Regions from separate parts of the Anaerobacillus sp. 63XJN7_4_ISO-PGPR-S23-413 genome, predicted to be linked through region 2. Evidence: a T-box and tRNA genes for the amino acid it is inferred to sense, from the RefSeq annotation. Region 2 holds a T-box; the other holds one or more tRNA genes.
The links. A T-box is a leader RNA that pairs with one kind of tRNA and senses whether it is charged. The one in region 2 lies ahead of tyrS (tyrosine--tRNA ligase), so its partner is inferred to be a tRNA-Tyr.

Region 1: it has a tRNA-Tyr gene. The T-box ahead of tyrS (tyrosine--tRNA ligase) is inferred to sense a tRNA for this amino acid. The anticodon was not compared.

The regions. Positions count from the first base shown of each region.
Region 1 is NZ_CM149688.1:474,837-483,847, reverse strand. It holds gene queG (tRNA epoxyqueuosine(34) reductase QueG) at 1-126, opposite strand, end outside; gene AC0VYO_RS02715 (ABC-ATPase domain-containing protein) at 156-1,850, opposite strand; gene AC0VYO_RS02710 (B3/B4 domain-containing protein) at 1,934-2,602, shown strand; gene yvfG (protein YvfG) at 2,874-3,095, shown strand; gene AC0VYO_RS02700 (DsbA family oxidoreductase) at 3,135-3,836, opposite strand; tRNA gene AC0VYO_RS02695 (tRNA-Leu) at 4,024-4,108, opposite strand; tRNA gene AC0VYO_RS02690 (tRNA-Leu) at 4,143-4,232, opposite strand; tRNA gene AC0VYO_RS02685 (tRNA-Cys) at 4,260-4,334, opposite strand; tRNA gene AC0VYO_RS02680 (tRNA-Gly) at 4,344-4,418, opposite strand; tRNA gene AC0VYO_RS02675 (tRNA-Gln) at 4,428-4,502, opposite strand; tRNA gene AC0VYO_RS02670 (tRNA-His) at 4,507-4,582, opposite strand; tRNA gene AC0VYO_RS02665 (tRNA-Trp) at 4,599-4,672, opposite strand; tRNA gene AC0VYO_RS02660 (tRNA-Tyr) at 4,680-4,764, opposite strand; tRNA gene AC0VYO_RS02655 (tRNA-Thr) at 4,835-4,910, opposite strand; tRNA gene AC0VYO_RS02650 (tRNA-Phe) at 4,915-4,990, opposite strand; tRNA gene AC0VYO_RS02645 (tRNA-Met) at 5,007-5,083, opposite strand; tRNA gene AC0VYO_RS02640 (tRNA-Asp) at 5,242-5,317, opposite strand; tRNA gene AC0VYO_RS02635 (tRNA-Val) at 5,326-5,401, opposite strand; tRNA gene AC0VYO_RS02630 (tRNA-Glu) at 5,424-5,498, opposite strand; tRNA gene AC0VYO_RS02625 (tRNA-Ser) at 5,522-5,613, opposite strand; tRNA gene AC0VYO_RS02620 (tRNA-Asn) at 5,615-5,689, opposite strand; rRNA gene rrf (5S ribosomal RNA) at 5,699-5,815, opposite strand; rRNA gene AC0VYO_RS02610 (23S ribosomal RNA) at 6,062-8,991, opposite strand.
Region 2 is NZ_CM149688.1:3,076,519-3,085,529, reverse strand. It holds gene AC0VYO_RS16265 (acetoin utilization AcuB family protein) at 1-373, opposite strand, end outside; gene AC0VYO_RS16260 (GNAT family N-acetyltransferase) at 396-1,028, opposite strand; gene acsA (acetate--CoA ligase) at 1,194-2,909, shown strand; gene AC0VYO_RS16250 (transglycosylase domain-containing protein) at 2,953-6,087, opposite strand; T-box leader at 6,228-6,450, shown strand; gene tyrS (tyrosine--tRNA ligase) at 6,539-7,804, shown strand; gene rpsD (30S ribosomal protein S4) at 8,028-8,630, opposite strand; gene megL (methionine gamma-lyase) at 8,992-9,011, shown strand, end outside.

The sequences.
Region 1 (9,011 bases), 1.7 Mb from region 2:
CTCCTGCTGACGCTTTAAGCGTTGCTTAAGGGTTTTAAAAGGATCTGCTGCCGCGAAGCCTATCTTATCAATCCCAATCGTTTTACTGTATGCCACAATATCAGCTTTTAATTGTGCGTTTGTCATTAGTTTCCCCCTTCCTATTTGGGAGTGTATTATTTAATTTTTAGCGTTCGAATTCGATTTAAAACGGCCGCCATTTCTGTTCTCCTAATTCGAGCAATATCTCCTGGATGCTGATTCTTATATAGTGAAAAAGAACCAAGTCCCTCTGTGTTTATTTTCTGATCAATGAAATCAAGAAGTTCTGGAATCGACTTATCTCCTAGCTTATGATTTCTTTCCAGAAAATGAAGGACGTCAGCGGCAAAACGCGTTTGACTTGGATCTACAAGCTGTTCTACTTGAAGTAGTGAAATATCTGTATGACCAAATTGAATATGATGCACTCCGCGGGCAGTCACTTTCGATTTCTTTCCCTTTTGGCTGTTTAAGCTATTCTGCTCAGGTACTCTCTTTCTTGCCTCTCCGATTTTTTCTCCACCTTCTTGTCTGCGTGCCGATTCTTGTACGATTGATCGAGCTTGATCCGTTACGTCGTATGGAAGGTAGTTCTCCATTAAAATCACCTGATCAGCTACATCAAAGTAGTCTCCAGATCCGCCCATAACAAGTACGGTTGATATATGATGTTCTGTACGTAGTTGCTTCACACGATCAATGAATGGTGTAATGGGTTCTTTCTCTTTCGCAACTAACTGCTGCATTCGATAGTCTCGAATCATAAAATTAGTCGCGCTTGTATCTTCATCAATTAATAACGTATCTGAACCCGCTTCGATCGCCTCAATGATATTGGCTGCCTGGGACGTACTTCCACTGGCATTCTCAGATGTGAAAGACCGCGTATCTTTTCCATATGGGAGATTGTTTATAAATGGCGAGATGTCTACTCCAGTTACCTTTCGACCATCTTCAGAGCGAATTTTCATTGCCTGGTGGTTTGTAATAACATACTCTCTACCATCCCCTAAAATATGATCATATACGCCATGCTCCATTGCATGCAAGAGGGTACTCTTTCCATGATAACCACCGCCAACAATTAATGTAATACCTTCCTTAACAGCCATTCCTTGTAATGGCTCAGTACGGTGTGGGATTGTTAAAGACACTTCCATGCTTTTAGGTGATTGGAATTGCACTGCCTCATTTTTCATAGGACGATCGCTTATCCCGCTCTCGCGGGGTAATATAGATCCATTCGCTACAAATCCGACATATCCGTTTTGGGTAAGTTGTTCACGAATGGCCTCTTGTTGGTCTGCTAAATGCAATGCCTCTAAGATTATTCGTTTGTTTAATGCAAAAACAGAATTCTTCACAATGTCTGGCAGCTGATGCAGAAGCAAGTTTATAGCCTGTCTGCCAAGAACTTTTCTGCCTTGTGCAGGTAATCCTATTGATAGACAAATCGTAATAGATTCCTCTGTCACGCTCACTGCTGCCCTCTCAATAACCTTTTGACCAGGTATATCGATTGAGACCAATCCACTTTTCCCAGTGCCTTTCGCATGCCTCTCAGTCCTTCTAATGGCCTCTCCTACTTTTCTAGCAATCATATCTTCTGTTCGAACTCTTCTTACAGCCGAATCGAACCACTCAGGCTCTACGATCGTTTTCTTACGTGGGATGATGATTCTTATCCGAGAAGGACTAGCAAAAGGGTCTCCCTGGACATAATCGATGTAAAGGGTGTAATCCGCAAAATCATAGTGCCCACTAATGTCTTTATATGCTTTATATCCTTTTCCATCAATACGCTCTAATTGTTTTCTAAGTTTATTCATAAATGAGGCAAGCCTCCTTATAAGCTTCAAATTTAGGTATATGATAAAATGAACGAAAAATTATATGTTAGGAGAAAAGTGTGATGACAAGTATAATTCTCGCTCCATCTATTAAAAAGACATATCCTGATTTTAAAATTGGTTATGCTATTTACCATAATATCGTTGTTGAAAAGTCGCCGCAAATGGTGCGCGGTCGCTTTCAGTTCTATCAGGAAACATTGATGATGGATCTTGAGCAGACAGACCTGCTCACTTTTCCTGCTATCTCAGAGTGGCGTTCCATTTTCAAAAAGTTCGGGACGGATCCCGCCAAATATCGACCGTCCTCAGAAGCCCTATTACGCCGGTTAAAGAAAGGGTCTTCGCTACCTCTCGTTCACTCTGCTGCAGACATCAACAATCTTCTGTCGCTTCAATACAAAATTCCAATTGGTATCTATGATCTTGATCAAGTTGAAGGAGATATTACAATCGACATTGGTAGTGAGACGACTGCATATGAGGGCTTAAATGGACGTGAGGTAAGCTTCAACAACAAAATCCTCTCACTTGATCACAAAGGAGCGTTCGGAAGTCCTATCGTTGATTCTAAGCGAACAGCTATAACGGAAGAAACCAAGCATGCCATTCAACTTTTCTATCTTCAACCTTCGCTCCCTGTTTCAGAAGGTGAAAAGCTTGTAACTGCCTCAGCAGAAATGTTTAATCAAATTCACGGAGGAGACTTCTTAAGCGGGGTTTCAAGTTAAAGAAAGCAAACATAAAAAAACGCAACGCTTCGTTAATTTTAACGAAACACTGCGTTGGGTAAATGGTGAAAATTCGAGGAATTTCTACAATCCTCGCTGATGTAGATAGAATACCACAGAACATATGAAAGAAACAACACATTTTTCATATTTTCTTTACAAACGTCTCTCATCACGACAGAGCTAATAGAATTTTACTCTTCATAATCCGTTTGACGTCCTGATGACGATCACCCTATAATCAGAATGACAGACAGAAAGGAGAAATCATATGGAACCATTCTCAACACCATTTTTCGAAGAAAATTTTCGCCAATACATACAAAAGAATCGTGATGTATTTTCAAAATTAGAAGCAATGAATAGCTATTATCGATCAGTTGTTTCATCAATGATCTATGACAACCTTAACAAAAACTCAGAAATAGTTCGTCGCATTCGCAACCTTGATTCAGCTTACAAAACGATTAAACAAGAAAATACAGACGCATAAGAAAAAGCTCTCTTTACAATAAGAGAGCTTTCTTACGTTTTATTTAGGAAGATCACAAGAGTCAGCAGAACACGCTTCTGCATTGCCACCAACTACTTCAAGCTTATTTCCTTCTCCCCAGGCCTTCTCAACGGCCTGTTCAAACATTTCAACAGGCTGAGCACCTGACACGGCATATTTACCGTCAAATACAAAGAACGGTACGCCCTGAATGCCAAGCTGACTTCCCATAGCTTCATCGTTGCGAACTTCTTTCGTAAATTCTTCAGTCCCTAGCATACGTTTTATATCCGCAGCGTCTAGCCCAAGTTCTTCACCAAGTGATGCAAGCGTTTCATGATCACCAATATTTTTCGATTCGGTAAAGAAGGCATAAAAGAGACGTTCTGACATTTCATTACTTTTACCATGCTCTGTCGCATAGTGAACAAGACGATGAGCATCAAATGAATTCGTTGGAATCATTTTATCGAAATCATACGTTAGGTTTTCTCCAGCAGCTTGCTGCCTCATATTCTCACACATACCCTGAGCTTGTTCTAGACTGACATTGTATTTCCCTGCTAGAAGCTCAGCCATGCTTTCCCCATCCGATTCTTTCGCATTAGGATCAAGTTCAAAGCTTTTAAAGACAACTTCTACTTGATCACGCTGTGGAAAAGCCTGAAGCGCACTTTCAAGACGTCTTTTTCCTATATAACAAAATGGACAAACGAAATCGGACCATACTTCAATTCTCATCGAATCACTCTTTCAGTAAATTGTTTTATCTATCTTATACTTGTATTTTATCACCTCTACTTTTAAATGAGCAGGAATTTGCTCAGTGAGTCATTGAAAACTAGTGATATCAAATAAGAGAAGGAATTAAAAAGAATACAAAAAAGACTTCAACGAGAACGTTGAAGTCTTGTAATAACGTATGTAATGGTACCGGTGGTCGGGTTCGAACCGACACTCCTCTCGGAACACGATTTTGAGTCGTGCGCGTCTGCCAATTCCGCCACACCGGCAAAATACCATATTCAATTCAGGCAGAAAAATAAGTGGTGCCGGAGGCCGGGCTCGAACCGGCACGGAGGTACACCCTCCGCAGGATTTTAAGTCCTGTGCGTCTGCCAATTCCGCCACTCCGGCAGGACTTTTAAGAAAAAATATTAAGATTGGAGGCGGCACCCGGATTTGAACCGGGGCGTAAGGGTTTTGCAGACCCGTGCCTTACCACTTGGCTATGCCGCCTTTTTAAAATGGAGCGGAAGACGGGATTCGAACCCGCGACCCCCACCTTGGCAAGGTGATGTTCTACCACTGAACTACTTCCGCAACAAAAAATGGCTGGGCTAGCTGGATTCGAACCAGCGCATGACGGAATCAAAATCCGTTGCCTTACCGCTTGGCTATAGCCCAAAAATGGGGCGGCTGATGGGAATTGAACCCACGAATGCCGGAATCACAATCCGGTGCGTTAACCACTTCGCCACAACCGCCATAAAGATTTAAAATTGGCAGGGGTAGTAGGACTCGAACCCACACCGGAGGTTTTGGAGACCTCTGTTCTACCTTTAAACTATACCCCTATCAAGATGGTGGAGGGGGACGGATTCGAACCGCCGAACCCTGAGGGAGCGGATTTACAGTCCGCCGCGTTTAGCCACTTCGCTACCCCTCCAAATTGACAATTACCATTGTAATACACATTTTATGAAAGTGCAATGGAATTTGATCTCATTTCGAGAAAATGGTGCCGGCCAGAGGACTTGAACCCCCAACCTACTGATTACAAGTCAGTTGCTCTACCAATTGAGCTAGACCGGCAACATGGTGGCTCCGGACGGAATCGAACCGCCGACACGTGGATTTTCAGTCCACTGCTCTACCGACTGAGCTACAGAGCCATGTTTAAAATATAATTGGTTGCGGGGGCAGGATTTGAACCTGCGACCTTTGGGTTATGAGCCCAACGAGCTACCGAACTGCTCCACCCCGCGATAATGTGAATGTAATTATGCTGCACCTGCTCATTACGCTGTGCACTGTTTCTTTCTCTACAAGGTTATGCTTCGAAGCGTATCCGTAGAAACAACTCGTTGCTGTTTCAAGGAAGTATCGCTTGTTGCTCCACCCCACGATAATGTTAAAATATAAATGGCGGTCCCGACGAGAATCGAACTCGCGATCTCCTGCGTGACAGGCAGGCATGTTAACCGCTACACCACGGGACCTTAGATAATGGTGGAGGATGACGGGCTCGAACCGCCGACCCTCTGCTTGTAAGGCAGATGCTCTCCCAGCTGAGCTAATCCTCCACAAAGTAGAAATGATATATAATGGTGACCCGTACGGGATTCGAACCCGTGTTACCGCCGTGAAAGGGCGGTGTCTTAACCGCTTGACCAACGGGCCCTTGCTGCTATTATGTATGCTAGTGGCGGAGAGCGAGGGATTCGAACCCTCGAGACGGCTTTGACCGTCTACACGATTTCCAATCGTGCTCCTTCGGCCACTCGGACAGCTCTCCATGGCTCCACAGGTAGGATTCGAACCTACGACCGATCGGTTAACAGCCGATAGCTCTACCACTGAGCTACTGTGGAATAATATCAGCCTGGCAACGTCCTACTCTTGCAGGGGGAGATCCCCCAACTACCATCGGCGCTGAAGAGCTTAACTTCCGTGTTCGGCATGGGAACGGGTGTGACCTCTTCGCCATCATTACCAGACTAAGGACTGGATTTCACTTTCGTGATTTACCAGCGACAAAATATATCATACTATATTCCATCATGTTTTTCAAGGAAAATTTTATTCCCTGAAAACTAGATAGCACGCACAACTTTCCAATATGTCCAGCTACGTAAGCCAAATCCTCGATCGTTTCACCTTTTAATTCTGACGCATAAAGCGCGTCTGACTCAAAAGCCTCCAACGCTTGTCGGATTTAAACGGCTTACTTCGCTTTTCGTTTTTAGGTTAAGCCCTCGATCGATTAGTATTCGTCAGCTCCACGTGTTGCCACGCTTCCACCCCGAACCTATCTACCTCATCATCTCTAAGGGATCTTACCAGCTTCATGCTGTGGGAAATCTCATCTCGAGGGGGGCTTCATGCTTAGATGCTTTCAGCACTTATCCCTTCCACACGTAGCTACCCAGCTATGCTCCTGGCGGAACAACTGGTACACCAGCGGTGTGTCCATCCCGGTCCTCTCGTACTAAGGACAGCTCCTCTCAAATTTCCTGCGCCCGCGACGGATAGGGACCGAACTGTCTCACGACGTTCTGAACCCAGCTCGCGTACCGCTTTAATGGGCGAACAGCCCAACCCTTGGGACCTACTTCAGCCCCAGGATGCGATGAGCCGACATCGAGGTGCCAAACCTCCCCGTCGATGTGGACTCTTGGGGGAGATAAGCCTGTTATCCCCAGGGTAGCTTTTATCCGTTGAGCGATGGCCCTTCCATGCGGAACCACCGGATCACTAAGCCCGACTTTCGTCCCTGCTCGACTTGTAGGTCTCGCAGTCAAGCTCCCTTGTGCCTTTACACTCTGCGAATGATTTCCAACCATTCTGAGGGAACCTTTGGGCGCCTCCGTTACACTTTAGGAGGCGACCGCCCCAGTCAAACTGCCCACCTGACACTGTCTCCGCACCGGATCACGGTGCTGGGTTAGAATGTCAGTACAGCCAGGGTAGTATCCCACCGACGCCTCCATCGAACCTGGCGGTCCGACTTCTATGGCTCCTACCTATCCTGTACAAGCTGTACCAAAATCCAATATCAGGCTACAGTAAAGCTCCATGGGGTCTTTCCGTCCTGTCGCGGGTAACCTGCATCTTCACAGGTACTATAATTTCACCGGGTCTCTCGTTGAGACAGTATCCAAGTCGTTGCACCTTTCGTGCGGGTCGGAACTTACCCGACAAGGAATTTCGCTACCTTAGGACCGTTATAGTTACGGCCGCCGTTTACTGGGGCTTCGATTCAGAGCTTCTCCCGTAAGGGATAACCCCTCCTCTTAACCTTCCAGCACCGGGCAGGTGTCAGCCCCTATACTTCGCCTTACGGCTTTGCAGAGACCTGTGTTTTTGCTAAACAGTCGCTTGGATCTTTTCACTGCGGCTCCCCTGGGCTATAAACCCGAGGAAGCACCCCTTCTCCCGAAGTTACGGGGTCATTTTGCCGAGTTCCTTAACGAGAGTTCTCCCGATCGTCTTAGGATTCTCTCCTCGCCTACCTGTGTCGGTTTGCGGTACGGGCACCTTTTTCCTCACTAGAGGCTTTTCTTGGCAGCGTAGAATCAAGGACTTCGGTACTAAATTTCCCTCGCCATCACGACTCAGCTTGCGCGGTGAACGGATTTGCCTATTCACCAGCCTAATCGCTTGGACGCGCATTTCCAGCAGCGCGCTCTCCCTATCTTTCTGCGTCCCCCCGTCGTTCAAACGGAAAGGAGGTGGTACAGGAATATCAACCTGTTATCCATCGCCTACGCCTTTCGGCCTCGGCTTAGGTCCCGACTAACCCTGAGCGGACGAGCCTTCCTCAGGAAACCTTGGGCTTTCGACGGACAAGATTCTCACTTGTCTTTCGCTACTCATACCGGCATTCTCACTTCTAAGCGCTCCACCAGTCCTTTCGGTCTGACTTCACAGCCCTTAGAACGCTCTCCTACCATTGTCGTAAGACAATCCACAGCTTCGGTGATACGTTTAGCCCCGGTACATTTTCGGCGCAGCGTCACTCGACCAGTGAGCTATTACGCACTCTTTAAATGATGGCTGCTTCTAAGCCAACATCCTGGTTGTCTAAGCAACGCCACATCCTTTTCCACTTAACGTATACTTTGGGACCTTAGCTGGTGGTCTGGGCTGTTTCCCTCTCGACTACGGATCTTATCACTCGCAGTCTGACTCCCGCGGATAAATCGTTGGCATTCGGAGTTTGACTGGATTCGGTAATCCGGTAAGGACCCCTAGTCCAATCAGTGCTCTACCTCCAAGATTCTTGCCGCGAGGCTAGCCCTAAAGCTATTTCGGAGAGAACCAGCTATCTCCAGGTTCGATTGGCATTTCACCGCTACCCACACCTCATCCCCGCATTTTTCAACATGCGTGGGTTCGGGCCTCCATTCAGTGTTACCTGAACTTCACCCTGGACATGGGTAGATCACCTGGTTTCGGGTCTACGACCACGTACTATTTCGCCCTATTCAGACTCGCTTTCGCTGCGGCTCCGCCTTCTCAGCTTAACCTTGCACGGGATCGTAACTCGCCGGTTCATTCTACAAAAGGCACGCTGTCACCCATTAACGGGCTCCAACTAGTTGTAGGCACACGGTTTCAGGTTCTTTTTCACTCCCCTTCCGGGGTGCTTTTCACCTTTCCCTCACGGTACTGGTTCACTATCGGTCACTAGAGAGTATTTAGCCTTGGGAGATGGTCCTCCCGGATTCCGACGGGGTTTCACGTGTCCCGCCGTACTCAGGATCCGTCTCGGAGGGCATCGGATTTTGACTACAGGATTGTTACCTTCTCTGATGGACCTTTCCAGGTCGCTTCGTCTATCCGTGCCTTTGTAACTCCAAAGAGACGTCCTACAACCCCAGAGGGCAAGCCCTCTGGTTTGGGCTGATTCCGTTTCGCTCGCCGCTACTCAGGAAATCGCGTTTGCTTTCTCTTCCTCCGGGTAATGAGATGTTTCAGTTCCCCGGGTCTGCCTTCCATTCCCTATGTATTCAGAAATGGATACCATCCTATTAAAGATGGTGGGTTCCCCCATTCGGAAATCTCCGGATCAAAGCGTACTTACAGCTCCCCGAAGCATATCGGTGTTCGTCCCGTCCTTCTTAGGCTTCTAGTGCCAAGGCATCCACCGTGCGCCCTTAGTAGCTTAACCTTCGATTTGTTAGGCATTGC
Region 2 (9,011 bases):
GTAACATATCCGTTTCAGTAACCATTCCGATTACTTTTCGGTTTTCAACAATCGGAATCGAACTAATGCGCTGCTCATAAAAGATCGTAGAAATTTCTTCTACAAAATCCAATGGGTGAGCTGTAATGACGTCTTTCTTCATAATAGAGGAAAGAGGAGACTGTAACACTTCCTTGTTTGGATTTGAGTCAAGAATTGATGGACTAGCATCTTTAATATCTCGATCTGATATAATGCCAGTGAGCTCTCCTTCGCTATTTACGATAGGGAGATGGCGAATGTTTTTTTCTCTCATCATTTTAATGGCATCCGCAATGGTTTGGTTCTCTTCAAGTGAAAATACATTTTGATTCATAATTTCTTCAATGACCAACTTGGCTCACTCCTTTGCAATCTTAATACATGAAGCGATTATGGAATCGCAGGCGATCAAACGCTTGAACAGAGTCCTGGTTAATTCTTGTCCCAATTCTAGCCATTAAGCAATTTGCAGGATGAGAGCTTATTTCAGGATCATCCGTTGCATACCACTCAAGACCTCCTGCATTCATCATTTTCTCCATCACTTTACGATAATCCCAAACTGATAAACCTGTTCCTTTAAGGTCCCAATGCCAATAATACTCGGTAGTTATGACGATGTAATCATTCATTGCATCGTCCATAAATGACGTTTTGAGAAGGCTTTTGCCGACTTTAGCATTACGGTACTTTGGAATAACTTCAATCGCTCCTAATTCAATTAAATCTTCCATATTGCCTTCTGACCAACGCTCAAGTGGGTCTGGATATAAAAATGTGACATAGCCTACAATGGTTTCTCTTTCCCTAGCCACAATGATACGGCCTTCAGGCAGACCTGCTATTTCAACCAGTGCTTTATGCTGTTGTTCCGGTGGGCGAAATGCGACAAGGTCCTTATGTAAATGATAGGATGCCAGGCGATCTGGAGTAATTGGTCCTTCAATAATAAGTTTTCCATGCGGGGTGTTCTTCTCGATTGCATTATACGTTTTACGATGTTCCATCTAGTCACCACCTTTTAATAATGGTCTCAGTTCTTATTATACATGAAACGCGATAAATGTAAGGGGTTTCAATGTTATTTTTTGAAGTTTTGTCATTTGTTAAAAAATTAGGAATTTATGTTATACTATCAGTGAAAGACATGAAGGAGAAGGAGGAGATTACTTATGGAATTGAAACCGCTTTCTGCTACATTGGGTAATCATAATTTACAGGATTATGAAGCTACATATGAGAATTTTGATTGGAAAGACGTGGAGAAAACATTTACCTGGAGTGAGACAGGTAATGTCAATATGGCCTACGAAGCAATCGATAGGCACGCTGAGTCCGATCGTAAAAACAAAGTAGCTCTTTATTTTTATGACCCAACACGAGATGAGAAGTATACGTACAGTGAGATGAAATCAATGAGTAACAAAGCAGGTAACGTTCTAAAAAAAGTGAATGTCGAAAAAGGAGATAGGGTCTTTATTTTCATGCCAAGATCTCCTGAGCTATACTTCATTCTACTCGGAACGCTTAAGTTAGGTGCGATTGCTGGCCCACTTTTTGAAGCCTTTATGGAAGGTGCAGTAAGGGATCGTCTTGAGGATAGTGAAGCAAAGGTACTTGTTACAACACCTGAGCTACTTGAGCGCGTTCCGGTTGATGAGCTTCCTAATCTCGAAAGTGTTGTGCTAGTAGGAAATAACGTTAAAGAAGAAGGTCCTTATATAGACTTTTATAAGCATTTTGAATCAGCAGAAAAGAAGCTTAAAATAGAATGGGTTGACCGTGAAGATGGTATGATTCTCCATTACACATCAGGTTCAACTGGTAAGCCGAAAGGCGTACTTCATGTTCATAATGCGATGATACAACACTATCAAACGGCGAAATGGGTACTTGACTTAAAAGAAGATGATGTCTACTGGTGTACAGCTGATCCAGGTTGGGTAACGGGGACGTCATATGGCATATTTGCTCCATGGCTTGCTGGAACGTCGAACGTCATTCGTGGTGGTCGTTTTAGTCCAGAAGATTGGTACGGTACGATTGAAAAATATGAAGTAACTGTATGGTATAGTGCTCCTACTGCATTTCGTATGCTTATGGGTGCGGGAGATGAGATCGTTAAGAAATTTGAACTTTCATCTTTACGTCATGTACTAAGCGTAGGAGAGCCATTAAATCCTGAGGTTATTAAATGGGGTAACAAAGTTCTTGAACGGAGAATTCATGATAACTGGTGGATGACAGAAACGGGAGCACAGCTAATCAGTAATTATCCATCAATGGAAATAAAGCCAGGATCAATGGGCAAACCAATTCCAGGCGTGCACGCAGCAATCGTAGATGATCAAGGAAATGAACTTCCTGCAAATCGAATGGGGAACCTTGCGATTAAAAAAGGCTGGCCATCAATGATGCGAGCGATTTGGAATCGTCCTGAAAAATATGAAAGCTATTTCTTAAAAGGAGACTGGTACGTATCTGGTGATTCAGCTTATAAAGATGAGGACGGATACTTCTGGTTCCAGGGGCGAGTCGATGATGTTATTATGACTTCGGGTGAAAGAGTTGGTCCATTTGAAGTTGAAAGTAAACTAGTCGAACATAGTGCTGTTGCTGAAGCTGGGGTTATTGGGAAACCGGATCCTGTGCGAGGTGAAATTATTAAAGCCTTTATTTCACTTAGAGATGGTCATGAACCGTCTGATGAGTTGATGGAAGAGATAAGAAATTTCGTTAAAAAAGGACTTGCAGCTCATGCAGCACCTCGAGAAATCGAATTTAGAGATAAGCTTCCGAAAACGAGAAGTGGTAAGATCATGCGTCGCGTATTAAAGGCGTGGGAGCTGGATTTACCAACTGGCGATTTGTCTACAATGGAAGATTAAGTAATAGAAAACAGCCTGCAGCATAATGCTGCAGGCTGTTTTTTTACTGGTCGTTATTGCTTGTGTTGCCGTCGGTGCTGTTTGAATTATTTCCGCTGTCAGCACCATTTGTAGGATTACTATTTCCATTGTTATTTCCATTACCGGAGTTGTTATCATTTGCATTTTCACCGGTGTTGGTATTCCCTTCATTTGAAGATGAATCTTCTGAGTTGCTGGATTCATCACTCTCATTATCGGAGGGAGCATTATTTTCGTTCTCTTCATTATCAGAAGCTTCATCATTTTCTTCATCTGTTGAAGGTTCTGCTTCTTGTTTTTTCTCAGGTTTTGGCTCTGGTTTATCAGACCAATCTCCATTTGTTACTTTAGCCGATGGTCCCGATTCATTCCCAGCTACATCAACTGCTGTTACGTAATAGGCATATGCACCAGAAGGGATGTTGAATGAGCTACCATCAGATGCTTTTACGCTTCCAAGCTTCGTAAATGAACTACTACCGTTCGAAGCGCGATAAATACGATAACCAACAATATCACTCTCACCTGAAGCACCCCAATTTAGTGAAGAGCCACTTATTGAAACGCCACCAACTGCGCCAGGTTTTTTCCCATTTTCTGAAGCAGTTTTTCCTTCTGAAACGATATTTAAATCACTAAATCCAGAAGGGAGAAGCTTTGAAATATCAACTCCTGAGAAGTAATCCTCTTTAATCATGACTCCGCTGGATACAAACTCTTCTGGAGTGGAACTAAGTGCTTGATAGGTCTTACCATTCATGATGACATAACGTCCTTGAGTGAGACTGTCATCCACTTCAGTTGGTACATACTTTGCGTTGAATAGATCAGTTTTGACAAGTCCGGCTTTCTGACAGAGATCAGAGGCGAGCTTTCCAGATATACCACAGAACGAACGTCGCACAATACCCGTTGGCATTTTGAATGATTCTTCTGGATCCATTATTTCTGGTTTTTTATCATAAGCGGCATTAGCAAATAGTGCCCATAAGTTTTTGTTTCTGTTGGCATATTGACTATCCATGCTAATTTGTTTGTCATATCCAGTCCATACACCTAGTGAAACATTAGGATTGACTGCTACAAACCATGAATCATAATAATTTTGTCCAGTTCCTGTTTTTCCTGCCCAATCAGAAGCGAATTTTAATTTCCCTGGAATGTCTTGGGCAGTACCCTGGTTAACTACATCACGCATCATATCGATTGATAGATAGGCAGTTTGAGGACTGAAAACATCCACTGGTTCTGGTTTTTGTTCGAAAATGGTGTTTCCATCGCGGTCAACTATTTTATCAATTAAATAAGCATCAACAAACTTTCCTCCATTAGCAAACGTGCCAAATGCGTTGGTATTCTCTTCGACACTTACTCCCCGTTGTAGCGCACCAATTGCCATTGAAGGATTGGTTCGATCATCAAGAGTCATTGTACTAAAGCCCATCTTCACCAAATAGTCGGTTGCGTCCACTGGGTTCATTTTATTATAAACTCGAACAGCTGGAACGTTATAAGACCTTTCCAACGCTTTACGTGCAGTTACAAGACCATGGTAGTTTGATGAATAGTTACCAGGATTGTATCCATCTTGAATTGGTAAGTCTGGCACAATATAGCCAGGCTGAACTTTTCCCATTTCCATTGCCGGGGCATAGTCAAGCAATGGTTTCATTGTAGAACCGTTTGATCGATAGGCGTCTGTAGCATGGTTAAGTTCTTCTTGCGCGAAATCCCTTCCACCAACAAATGAAAGAATTTTTCCAGATTCATTTTCGATGAGGATACTACCTACTTGCATAGGAAATTCTTTATTTTCAAGCTCTCCAGTTTCAGGATTTTGCACGGAGAGGGTTTTAGCACTTTGGAAATAGCTTCCGTTTTCTAGCACTTTATCTCTTGCAGCATTCATAGATTCATAAATATCTTTGTCAATTGTAGTATAAATTTTATATCCATTTTTGCGAAGCTCTTTCTCTGCATTACTCATAAATTCAAGGAATACATCTGAATTTTCTTGAACTTCTTCCCATTTCAAATCCATTTTCTTGGCTATTTCCGTTGCAGATCTACCAGTAACGTTAGCATCATAAGTGATTTGATTGTAATAGTCTACACTCTTCGAAAGTTCCTTCCCGTCATATCCTTCTTCATTCGCGATCTGCTCGGCAAGAACTCGCTTCGCACGATCTTCAATCTCAAATGTAAGGTAAGGGTATTTTTCTACTGGCGAAGGCGAAGACTCAGCTAGATTTTTTTCAATATCGTATTCTAGCGCTTTGTTATACTCTTCTTCAGTGATTGTTTCTTCTTCATACATACGATATAGAACAAATTCCATCCGATCGATTCCAGCTGAAAGATCCTTCTTTACCTCACCCGAATTTGTAAAAGGGGTGTATGTATAAGGGTTTTTGGGAATACCTGCAATGAATGCAGCTTGAGGCAAATTTAAATCACTAGCATTTACACCAAATATGCCCTGTGAGGCTGCTTGTACGCCCGCAATATTATTACCGGAAGCATTTCGTCCATAAGGAACGATATTAAGGTATGCTTCTAGAACTTCTTCTTTATTAAAGAAATTTTCGAGTCGAAGAGCGAGTAGCATTTCTTTTGCTTTTCGTTCGAAAGAAACTTCTCTTGTTAGAATCTGGTTCTTAACTAACTGTTGTGTTAATGTACTACCACCGCTTCGATCATCTGAATTGGTGACTTCTTGAAGAACGGCACGTCCAATTGCTTTTGGAACAATACCATCGTGATCGAAGAAATATTCATCTTCTGTGGAAATAACTGCTTTTTGTAGAAGAGGAGAAACGTTTTTTAACTCAACCTCTTTTCGCTCAATATCAGAACGAAAGTTACCAAGAAGAACATCACCTGCAAAATATACCTCACTGGTTTCTTCATAGTTATAAACGTCTCTCTTCATCTCATCGTAAGAGCGAATCGGTTCATCTTTAACAAGTGATGCGAAATATCCTGCACCAACACCACCGGCGAAAATAGTGCCCATTAGACCTAGCACGATAAAAATAAGAAATAAATTCCAAGTCACTTTGTAGGCGATCCTGGACCCGGTTAAGATGTTATATTCTTGTAATCTATCAATGAACGCGTTCCACTTCTGCCTGATAGAAGAAAAAAGCTCTCGCATTCCTATACCCCCTCAAATTAATCCTGTTTATTATAGCATATGTCGTCGAGATTTGTATAAACTGGTAGGGATTTCTGTAGGCTTAGAATTGACATGATTTTACCTTTGTGATATTAATTTAATTAGTGTTTTTTAATGAACGACATGCCTTGATTGGACGAAGTAGCATTTTTCTCCCTTTTTCAGAGAGCTGATGTGCGGTGAGAATCAGCATAAAGGAAAATGTGAATTACCTCCATGAGCATCTAATGGGAAAGACAGTGTCTGTGTAGCATTAGACGGTTCAGACCGTTATTCTGACTGAGTGGGAGAAAGGTTACTTTCTTCAACAAGGGTGGTACCGCGATGAAACTCGTCCCTTTTCTGGGGCGGGTTTTTTTTGTTTTTTTGCCCATTTGGATTATTTTAGTGGTTTGCCAAAAGATATTATTAACGAAAGGAAGTCGATTACATGCACATATTAGAAGAATTAGAAGCAAGAGGACTTTTAAATCAAGTTACAGATAGAGAGGGCCTTGAAAAGGAACTTTCAGAAAACCGCATTGCTCTTTATTCTGGCTTTGATCCTACAGCTGATAGCCTTCATATTGGGCATCTTTTGCCTATTCTAGCCCTACGTAGATTTCAGTTAGCTGGCCACACGCCGATTGCGCTTGTTGGTGGAGCTACTGGGCTGATTGGTGACCCTAGTGGCCGTTCAAATGAACGTACGTTGAATTCAGAAGACATTGTAAAAGATTGGACGAATAAGTTACAGGGACAGCTTGCTCGCTTTTTGGATTTTGGAACAGATGCGAACTCTGCAAAAGCTGTAAACAACTACGACTGGATTGGGGAGTTAAATGTTATTCCATTCCTGCGTGATGTTGGAAAGAACTTTGGTTTGAACTATATGCTTGCGAAAGATTCTGTTACTTCACGTCTTGAAGCGGGAATTTCTTTTACAGAATTTACGTATATGATTCTTCAATCATATGATTTTCTTCAGCTTTACCGGAAAGAAAACTGTCGTCTTCAAATTGGAGGAAGTGACCAATGGGGGAACATTACAGCAGGTCTTGAACTGATTCGTAAAGAAGAAGGCAGCGAAGAGTCTTCAAAAGCCTATGGAGCAACATTCCCACTTGTTACGAAGAGTGATGGTTCTAAGTTCGGTAAATCTGAAGGTGGAGCGATTTGGCTTGATGCCGATAAAACCTCTCCTTACGAATTCTATCAGTTCTGGATTAACACAGATGATCGTGATGTTGTGAAATTTCTTCATTACTTTACATTTTTAAGTATTGAAGAAATTAAAGAGATTGAATCAAAACATATCGAAGCACCGGAAAAGAGAGAAGCTCATCGTACTCTTGCTGAAGAAGTGACAAAGCTTGTTCACGGAGAAGAAAAGCTTCAGCAGGCAATCAACATCTCGGAAGCGCTGTTCAGTGGTGACATTAAACAGCTAACAGCTGATGAAATCCGTTTAGGATTTAAGGATGTTCCTTCTTTCCATGTAGAAGATAATGAAAAGGGACTTATCGATCTTCTTGTAGAAGCTGGTATTTCTTCATCTAAGCGCCAGGCAAGAGAAGATGTTAAAAATGGAGCGGTGTATATCAACGGTGAACGGTGTCAGGAAATGGATAAAGTTATTTCAGAAAGCGACCAAATCGAAAATCAATACGTGATTATTCGTAGAGGGAAGAAGAAATATTTCCTTCTTACGTATTAATCATTTAGCTATTTTAACTAATACTGGTGATTCCCAATAACGGTTGGTTATCACAGAGAGTAAATGAGTAAAAAATCACCAGCGGTTATGAACAGCCAATCATTAAGAGGAAGACCCTCCCATTGAAAAGAGGAGGATCTTCCTCATTTTTTTATATTTTTTGTACTAAGTAAATTTGGACATAAAAAAACCCCGGAATAAGTTCCGGGGTTTTTGAAACAGCTTAACGAGAGTAGTACTCAACGATAAGAGCTTCAGTGATTTCAGCAGGAAGTTCAGAACGCTCAGGGAGACGAGAGAACGTACCTTCAAGCTTATCTGCATCGAAAGTAAGGTATTCTGGAACGAAATTGTTTACTTCGATAGCTTCTTTGATGATGTCAAGGTTGTTAGACTTCTCACGAACGCTGATCACTTGACCAGTCGCTACACGATAAGAAGGAATGTCAACGCGTTTGCCATCAACTGTGATGTGGCCGTGGTTAACTAGCTGACGAGCCTGACGGCGAGTGCGAGCTAGACCTAGACGATAAACAAGGTTATCAAGACGAGCTTCAAGAAGAATCATGAAGTTTTCACCATGAACACCTTTCATTTTGCCAGCATCATCGAAAAGACGTCGGAATTGACGCTCAGTCATGCCGTACATGTGACGAAGCTTTTGCTTCTCTTGAAGTTGAAGACCATATTCAGAAAGCTTTCTACGCTGGTTAGGTCCGTGTTGACCTGGAGCGTAAGGGCGCTTTTCCAATTCTTTACCTGTTCCACTTAGAGAAATACCAAGACGACGAGAAATTTTCCAACTTGGTCCTGTATAACGAGCCATAATTAGCTCCTCCTTTATACCATTATTATTGGTATAAAATAAAAACAGTGTCGTGATTCCGGTTTGTGCACATTGTGTTTTCACACGCCTTCACCTCGACAGCCGGAGGTTACGCGGCGTACCTATTAAAAGGAACACAATGAAATCACAGCCCGTCACGCTGCTGCCCATTCTTATTTTACACAAATGCTATTGTAACTCTTTCAGTATTAGATGTCAACTTTAGTAGAAATGAGATGGATAGATAGCACGTCGACATCATTTTTAGGATATAAGAAAGATAAATACCTCTTCACCTTATAATAGAAAGCGCTTACAATGGAAGTGTATCTAGCTATTTTTATAACAGGGGGTTATAACTTTGACAGGGAAGCATCGCTT